DNA from 2 places in the Bradyrhizobium sp. HKCCYLR20261 genome. Region 1 is predicted to be linked to the other one. Evidence: predicted binding sites of a transcription regulator. Region 1 holds the regulator's gene; the other holds the start of a gene.
The links. Region 1 encodes LexA, which represses DNA repair genes until DNA is damaged. Its sites were predicted from a motif close to TGTTCNNNNTGTGTTCNG; they were not measured.
Positions count from the first base shown of each region.

Region 2: the regulator LexA is predicted to act here: its motif matches at 1,985-2,002, upstream of ACQR1L_RS31490 (DNA recombination protein RmuC).

Region 1 is NZ_JBNPUZ010000006.1:379,951-384,365, reverse strand. It holds gene ACQR1L_RS17175 (ComEC/Rec2 family competence protein) at 1-754, shown strand, start outside; gene ACQR1L_RS17170 (hypothetical protein) at 893-1,330, opposite strand; gene lexA (transcriptional repressor LexA) at 1,612-2,313, opposite strand; gene ACQR1L_RS17160 (molybdopterin molybdotransferase MoeA) at 2,521-3,732, opposite strand; gene ACQR1L_RS17155 (alpha/beta fold hydrolase) at 3,854-4,415, opposite strand, start outside.
Region 2 is NZ_JBNPUZ010000021.1:88,429-92,843, reverse strand. It holds gene ACQR1L_RS31495 (AmpG family muropeptide MFS transporter) at 1-654, opposite strand, end outside; gene ACQR1L_RS31490 (DNA recombination protein RmuC) at 698-1,954, opposite strand; gene def (peptide deformylase) at 2,124-2,651, shown strand; gene fmt (methionyl-tRNA formyltransferase) at 2,791-3,726, shown strand; gene truA (tRNA pseudouridine(38-40) synthase TruA) at 3,844-4,415, shown strand, end outside.

The DNA of each region.
Region 1 (4,415 bases):
GTGGACGCTGATGGGCTGGGGCATCGACTGGATGATCGCCGTGACGCGCTGGGTGGCGGCGCTGCCCGGTGCCGTCGGCCGTATCCCGGCGTTCGGCATCGGCCCGCTGATCGCGGCCAGCCTGGGCCTCATCCTGATCGGCCTGTTGCGCACGCCGCTGCGCTGGTCGGGCGCCGTGCTGCTGGCGGCGGCCACGGCCTGGGCCGCGATGACGCCCCGTCCCGATATTCTCGTCTCCGGCGATGGCCGCGCGGTGGCCGTCCGCGGCCGCGACGGACGCCTGCATGTGATGCGCAGCGGCAAGGACGTGTTCGTCACCAAGGAATGGCTCGCGGCCGACGCCGACGCGCGGCTGCCCGCCGATTCGTCGCTTGGTGACGGCGTGTCCTGTGACGAGCAGGGCTGCGTGGTCGCGATGGCAGACGGCCGCATCGTCGCGCTGGCGCTGCGGGTCGATGCACTTGCCGACGATTGCACCCGCGCCGCGCTGGTGGTGACGGCGCGCTCGGCCCCACAGTCGTGCGAGGCTGCCGTGATCGACCGTCCGCGCCTGCAGCAGCAGGGGGCCTTGATGCTCGTGCAGAACGGCAAGGGCCTTGCCGTCACGCCGGTGCGCGCCGACGGCACGGGCCGGCCGTGGTGGCCGGCACCCGCCGAGCCCAGCGAGTTCGAGGCGACGCTGACGCCGCGCGCGCCACCGTCGCGCGCGCAGGACGCGACACCGCCTGACACGGAGCAGGCTGGAGAGGATTAGTCCTTGGGTCGAATGCAGCACACGACACCGGCGCCGCAACGGTCGGCTCCGGAGTAGAGCCGGTCGACGATTGCGGCGTCAGCGTGCGATCCGCATGACAATGAGCTGACGCTCAGCCCATCGAATGTTGCGCGTGGCTCAGGTGATGCTGATGCGGCGGATTGGCGTCGGCTGCTGCGCCGGCGCCTCCTCCGCGATCTCGCGTCGTTCGCCCGGCTGCTTGCTGACCGGCAATTGCAGCACGGTGACGCGCTGGCCCTCGCAGAGCTGAGTCACCAGCACATGGCGTCCATCCGCGAACTCGATCGCGTCGTGATGGCGGTCGGGAATGTGCTTCTCGATGGTGTTGAACTTGGCGACGCGCTCGCGGATCGTGCGGGTCCACAGCCAGCGGCTGTCGTAGCGAACGTCCTCGGCAAAGGCGAGCTCGGTGCCGGGCAGCATGCAGACCGCGACGGTCGGCTCGCTTTCCAAGGCGAAGCCGCGGGTCGCGGTGCCGCGGAACGTCGTCGAGATCAGCGTCTCGCCGACTTTGGCGGGACGGGAGGCAACGGCATGGAGGCTGTAGTCACACATCGGATCGCTCCTCGTTCAGAGATAGCTGACCCACGCTCCCCCCGGACAGGCGCAGGCCTCTATCAGAGTGGACATCGGGAGCGATGTTAGCGCGCGCTTCGCGGCAATTCTGCGCTGATCTGCAGTGCGCGCGGGCGCTGCCGATCACAAGCGTTTGAGTGTGCCGCGCTGCACATCATGATGTGCATTCTCAACTGACTCATAAATAGGCGGCCGCGAGTCCGGGCGGCTCACACCGCCGATCTGCTGGGCAGATCCGGCGGCCTCGCAGACGCCGGGACTCAGTACTTCCGGTACAGCCCGACCAGCTTGCCCTGGATCTTCACCCGGTTGGGCGGCAGGATGCGCACCTCATACGCCGTGTTGGCCGGCTCCAGGGCGATCGACGCGCCGCGGCGGCGGAAGCGCTTCAACGTCGCTTCCTCGTCGTCGATCAGCGCCACGACGATGTCGCCGGTGTCGGCGGACTCGTTGCGCTGGATCAGCGCCATGTCGCCGTCGAGGATGCCGGCGTCGACCATCGAATCGCCGCGGACTTCGAGCGCGTAGTGTTCGCCATTGCCAAGCATGTCGGCCGGCACGCTGATGGTGTGGCTGCGCGTCTGCAGCGCCTCGATCGGCGTACCCGCGGCAATCCGGCCCATCACCGGCACCGCGACGGGACGCTCACCATCGTCGAGCGCCGGTGTCGATGTGCGAACCTTGCCGAGATTGCCCTCGATCACCGACGGCGTGAAGCCGCCGCGCCGGTTGTTGGCGGCCTGCGAGAGCTCGGGCAGCTTGATCACCTCGATCGCGCGGGCGCGATTGGGCAGCCGGCGGATGAAGCCGCGCTCTTCGAGAGCTGTAATCAGCCGATGGATGCCGGACTTGGAGCGCAGGTCGAGCGCATCCTTCATCTCGTCGAAGGACGGCGGCACGCCGGCTTCCTTGAGCCGTTCGTTGATGAACCGCAGAAGTTCGTACTGTTTGCGCGTCAGCATCTCGACCTGGTCCCCGGTTGGTTGTCGTCCGAAGTTCTCAAGAGCTCTTGCGTCCCAGAGCCAGACTGGACGACCGTCATTCACGTCACCCGCAACATACTAAAAACAAATCATGAACGGACACTATCTGTTCGATGTGTGTTCTGCAATCCTAAAAATATGATGAATGGACCGAGCTTTACCGGAGGAAGCCCACCCACCGACGCCTCACCTGGGCAGGCGCAGGATCTCGCAAGGGCTGCCTGCGGGAGCCTTCGGCGCGAAGGCCGGACGGATCACCAGCGCCTGCGAAAGCGCGAGATTCCCGAGCAGAGACGAATCCTGCTGGTTCACCGGCGTGGCGATCAGCGTGCCGTCGGGGCGCTCTTCCAACTGCGCGCGCAGATAGTCCTCGCGTGAGTCGTTCGGCCCGAGTTCGCGGCCGAGCAGGGCGGTCTCGCGCGGCGGCGCGACCTCCTCGCGCCCGAGCAGGGCACGAATCAGCGGCACCAGGAACAGGATGGCGCAGACATAGGACGACACCGGGTTGCCCGGCAGGCCGATCACCCTCATGCCGCCGAGCCGGCCGTGCATCATCGGCTTGCCCGGCCGCATCGCGATCTTCCAGAACGCCATCTCGACGCCTTCGGCCTCGAGGGCTTGCTTGACCAGATCATGGTCGCCGACCGAGGCGCCGCCGGTGGTGATCAAGATATCTGCGCCGGACTCGCGTGCCCGGCGGATGCCGGCCACGGTGGCCTCCATCGTGTCGACGGCGATGCCGAGATCAATCGGCTCGGCACCCTCGCTACGCACCAGCGCCCGCAGCGCATAGCCGTTGGAGTAGACGATCTGGCCGGGACCGGGCTCGGAGCCCGGCATCACCAGTTCGTCGCCGGTCGCGAGCAGCGCCACCTTGGGCCGCCGCCGCACCGGCAGCGCCGGATGATTCATGCTGGCCGCCAGCGACAGGTCGCGGTCGCTGAGCCGGCGTCCGGCCTTCAGCAGCACCATGCCCTGGTGGAAGTCGACGCCAGCGGGGCGGATGTGCCGGCCCTTGATGGCGGCCTCATTGACGACCACATGGCCGCCCTCCGCGGTCGTATCCTCCTGGATGACGACCGCATCGGCGCCCTCCGGCACGACGCCGCCGGTGAAGATGCGCGCCGCCTCGCCAGCGCCGACCACGCGATCGAACGGCCGCCCGGCCGCGACCTCGCCGATCACCTTGAGCTTGGCGCCCGGCCTGTCGGCATCGGCCGCCCGCAGCGCGTAACCGTCCATCGCCGACATCGCCTCCGGCGGCTGCGTCCGCAGTGCTGCCAGGTCGCGCGCCAGGATGCGGTGGAATGCCTCGTCCAGCCCGACCATCTCCTCAGGCAGCGGCTCGGCGCCGGCAAGCACCGCGGACAACGCATCGGACACCGGCATCAAGGCCATCAGAGTTCCTTTGGAAGGAAGCGGACGAGTCGAGGGAGTCGCGTTCTAACCGAACGCGCAGGGCGGGGCCAAGGGGCCAATCCGACCGGTGCCTTGGGGAGCAGCCTCGCGCGGGGCGCTCTTACAATGTGGCGAGAAACCTCGTGATCAGTCCGGTGACCTCCGCGGGCTGTTCGAGGCTCGGCAGATGCGCAACACCGGTGATCCCGTGACCGGCCGCGTTCGGCATCGTCGCAGCAAGCAATCGGCTTCGCTCCTGGATATGAGGAAAGTCGAGGTCGCCCCAGATCACGAGCGCCGGCGCGGTGATCTCGCCGAGGCGCGGGAAGGCAGGTGTCACGTCGAGACTTGCGCCCACCGGCGCTGCGCGCAGCGCGGCGGCGTTCTTCTGCAGAAACATGTCGCGCAACTCGCCCGATACGCGCCCATCAGGTGCGAGCGGACCGTCGAGCCAGAGATGCGCCTTGAGCATGCTGACGCGGTCCCAATCGCGTGCCGCCTCTGCTGCGGCGACATCGCGCAGCAGCGCCGTGATGGCCGGTGGGTAGACCGGCTCTGGCGCTCCGCTGATCGATGGCGCGATCAGAACGAGGGCACGTGTCCGCGACGGCTGCGCCAGCGCGAAGTCGAGCGCGATCTTTCCGCCTTGCGAACAGGCGACAAGCGTCGCCTGCCGGCCCGGC
Region 2 (4,415 bases), on a different contig from region 1:
CAGCGCGGCCATCACGACGTAGCCCCACATCCAGGACGTCGGGCGGGTCAGCCCCGAGCTCTCAAAGGCGCTGACCACGACGAGCGCGCCGGCGGTCGAGACCAGCATGCCGATGCGATAGGCCGCGACATAGGCCGCCATGCCGGCGGCCTGCTCGCTCTCCGGCAGGCTCTCGACACGGAACGCATCGACCACGATGTCCTGGGTCGAGGAGGTCGCGGCCACTAGCAGCGCGGCCAGCGCCACCATGAACGGCGCGTGCGCCGGGTCGGTCAGCGCCAGCAGCATGATGGCGCCGATCAGCAGGAGCTGCGCGAACACCAGCCAGCCGCGGCGGCGCCCGAACGCGCGCGTCAGCAGCGGCACGTGCAGCGCGTCGACCAGCGGTGCCCACAAGAACTTCAGCGTATAGGGCGTGCCGACCAGCGCGAACAGTCCGATGGTTCCGAGATCGACGCCGAGCTCGCGCATCCAGATCTGCAAAGTCGAGCCCGACAGCGCCAGCGGCAGGCCGGAGGAGAAGCCGAGGAACAGCACCACGAGCACGCGCGGCTGCAGGTAGACGGCCATGCTCTCGCGCCAAGTCGGAGTGGGCTTGGCGTCAGGCTTTGCAGAGTTCGCTGTGAGGTCGGAGGTCGCGTCGGGTGCGGTCATGACCGGTTGGTAGCAGATTTGCGCGGCTGTCGCGACGCCGCCATCACTCCCCCGCCTGCATCCGTCCCGCCAGCGGAAACAGGTCCGGCGTCGTGCCCGTGCCCGGCGCGATCCGCGGCGAGTCCAGCGGCGCATCCTGCTTGCTGAAATCCAGTTCTTCGATCCGGGCGGCGCGCTTCTCGATCTTGTCGGCGGAGATCAGGATCTGGCGGATGTCCTCGCCGACGTCGCCGAAATGCTTTTGCAGCTTGAGCACGCGCTCGCGCAGGCGGCTGAGATCGTCGCCGAGATGGATCACCTCGTTGCGGATCTGGTCGGCGGCGTCGCGGATGCGGGCATCCTTCATGATCTGCTGCATGACCTGGATCGCGAGCATCAGCAGCGACGGCGACACCAGCACGACGCGCGCGCGATACGCCTTCTGGATGATGTCGTCGAAGCCGTCATGGATCTCGGCGTAAACGGACTCGGATGGCACGAACATCAGCGCCGTATCCTGCGTCTCGCCGACGACGAGATACTTCTCAGCGATGTCGTTGACGTGCCGCAGCACGTCGGTGCGCAGGCGCTGCGCAGCCGCGCGCTTCTCTTCGTCCGTCTCCGCATCGTGCAGCGCCGTCACGGCCTCCAGCGGAAACTTGGCGTCGATGCACAGCGGCCTGCTGTCGGGCAGGAACACCACGCAGTCGGGCCGCTTGCCGCCGGCGAGCGTGTACTGGAACGCGTAGCTGCCCTTCGGCAGCCCGTCCTGGACGATCGCCTCCATCCGCGCCTGGCCGAATGCGCCGCGCGACTGCTTGTTGGCGAGCACGTCGCGCAACGTGGAGACCTGCGTGGTCAGCTCGCTGAGATCGCGATGCGCGTTGTCGATGATGCCGAGCCGTTCGTGCAGCACGCGCAAGGAATCCATCGTGTGGCGGGTGGTCTGCTCCATCGACTGGCCGACGCGGTGGGTGACGGCGTCGAGCCGTTCGTTGACGCTGCGGGCGAGATCCACCTGCCGGCCGGCGAGCAGTTGCGCCATCGCGTCGACCCGGCCGGAGGCCTCGCTCTGCACCCGGATCATCTCGCCGAACCGCTGTTCGATCTCCTCCGTGCGCAGCGCCTGCTGGGCGGCAAGCTCCGCGCTGCGCCGTCCAGAGCGGGCCACCGCCAGGCCGATCATCACGAGCAGCAGCAGCACCAGCACGCCGAACCCGATCAGCGCGTCGCTGGCGCGGACGGGCAGGTCGCCGATCATGACGACGACAGGATTGAGCGCAGAATTCAGCGCAGGATTCAGCGATGGGCTGGCGGTCATCACCCCCGTCTATCCGATTCGCAAACCGTCGCGAACGAAGAGAGAACATTTATGGTTAAGGCCGGGTTAAGACGTATGGTTAACGGATCGTTGAAATTCATGGTTAGCGAAGTCTTAACCGCGCGTCCTCACATTGACCGCGCCTGTTCCGGGGCTTAAATCGCGCGCCATGTCCCTTAGAGAAATCATCATCCTGCCGGACCGGCAGCTCCGGCTGGTGTCCAAGCCTGTCGAGAAGGTCACGCCGGACATCCGGCAGCTGGTCGACGACATGTTTCAGACCATGTACGACGCGCCCGGCATCGGGCTGGCGGCGATCCAGGTTGCGCAACCCCTGCGCGTCATCACCATGGATCTGGCCAAGCCGGATTCCGGCGGCGAGACCAAGCGCGAGCCGCGCGTGTTCATCAATCCCGAGATCATCGCCAAGTCAGATGAGCTGTCGGTGTATGAGGAAGGCTGCCTGTCGATCCCCGAATACTACGAGGAGGTCGAGCGGCCGGCACGCGTGCGCGTGCGCTTCACCGATCTCGACGGCGTGGTCCGCGAGGAGGACGCCGAGGGCCTCTACGCCACCTGCATCCAGCATGAGATCGACCATCTCAACGGCGTGCTGTTCATCGACTACCTGTCGAAGCTCAAGCGCGACCGCGTGATGAAGAAGTTCACCAAGGCCGCCAAGCGCGCGGGCGAGTAACGATCAACTCTCTCCTTCGTCATGCCCGGGCTTGACCCGGGCATCCACGTCTCGCCGCTTGTCTTGGTCGCGCGACGTGGATGGCCGCGACAAGCCCGGCATGACGGCGGAGTAGAGGCTTTGCAGGGTCTTCGACCACATGCCGCTTCGCCTGATCTTCATGGGCACGCCGGATTTCGCCGTGCCGACCCTGCTCGAACTCGCCGGCCACGGCCACGAGATCGTGGCCGTTTATACGCGTGCGCCGAAGCCCGGCGGTCGCCGTGGTCTGGCGCTGGTGCCGACGCCGATCGAGACCGAGGCGCGCCGGCTCGGCATCCCCGTGCTGACGCCGAAGACGCTGAAGACCGAGGAGGCCTTGGCCGAATTCCGCGCGCACGAGGCCGATGCCGCGGTGGTCGTCGCCTATGGCATGATCCTGCCGCAGGCGATTCTCGATGCGCCAAGGCTCGGCTGCTACAATCTGCACGCCTCGCTGTTGCCGCGCTGGCGCGGTGCCGCGCCGATCAACCGCGCCATCATGGCGGGTGATGCCGAGAGCGGCGTGATGGTCATGAAGATGGATGTCGGTCTCGATACCGGCGACGTCGCCATGGCCGAGCGGTTGCCGATCACGGATGCGATGACGGCGTCGGACCTACACGACAAGCTGTCCCGCATCGGCGCCGACCTGATGGTCCGCGCGATGGCGGCGCTGGAGCGCGGCGGGCTGACACTGACGAAGCAGGCCGAGGACGGCGTGACCTATGCGGCCAAGATCGAGAAGGCCGAGGCGCGGATCGACTGGGCGAAGCCTGCGCACGCCGTGCTGCGTCACATCCACGGCCTGTCGCCGTTCCCCGGCGCCTGGAGCGAGGTCGTGTTGGACGGCGAGGCGGTGCGCCTCAAGATCCTGCGCTGCGCGCTGGCCGACGGCACGGGCGAGCCGGGCACCGTCCTCGACGATCATCTCACCATCGCCTGCGCCGGCGGCGCCATCCGCATCACCGAGCTGCAGCGTGCCGGCAAGGGGCCGATGAAGGCCGCGGATTTCCTGCGCGGCACGCCTGTCGCGCCGGGCCTGCGCTTCGGTTAACCTTCTCAGCTCGTCATGCGCGGGCTTGACCCGCGCATCCATCTCGCGAACAAGCTTCGTCCCTGGATGGATTGCCGGGTCCAAGCCCGGCAATGACGGCCACATGCGATCGAGGCGATGCCCCGCTACAAGCTCACCATCGAATATGACGGCACTCCCTTCTGCGGCTGGCAATTGCAGGAGACGCTGCCGTCGGTGCAGGGGGCGCTCGAAGCCGCGGTGCAGGCGACCTGCGGCGTGCCCACCCGCGTGCACGGCTCCGGACGCACCGATGCCGGTGTCCACGCCACCGGACAGGTCGCGCATTGCGATATCGAGAAGGAATTCCGCCCCGACAAGCTGCGCGACGCGCTCAACGCGCATCTGCGGCCCAATCCTGTCGCGGTGCTCGACGCCGAGATCGTGCCCGACACCTTTGAGGCCCGCTTCTCCGCGCGCAAGCGGCACTACCGCTATCGCATCGTCAACCGCCGCTCCAACCTCGCGCTCGAGGTCGGCCGCGTCTGGCGGGTGCCGCAGCGGCTCGATTCCGATGCGATGCACGTCGCTGCGCAACGCCTGATCGGCAAGCACGACTTCACCACGTTCCGCGATACCGAGTGCCAGGCGAAGTCGCCGGAGAAGACGCTCGATCAGCTCGATATCGCGCGAGATGGCGACGCCATCACGATCATCACCTCCGCGCGCTC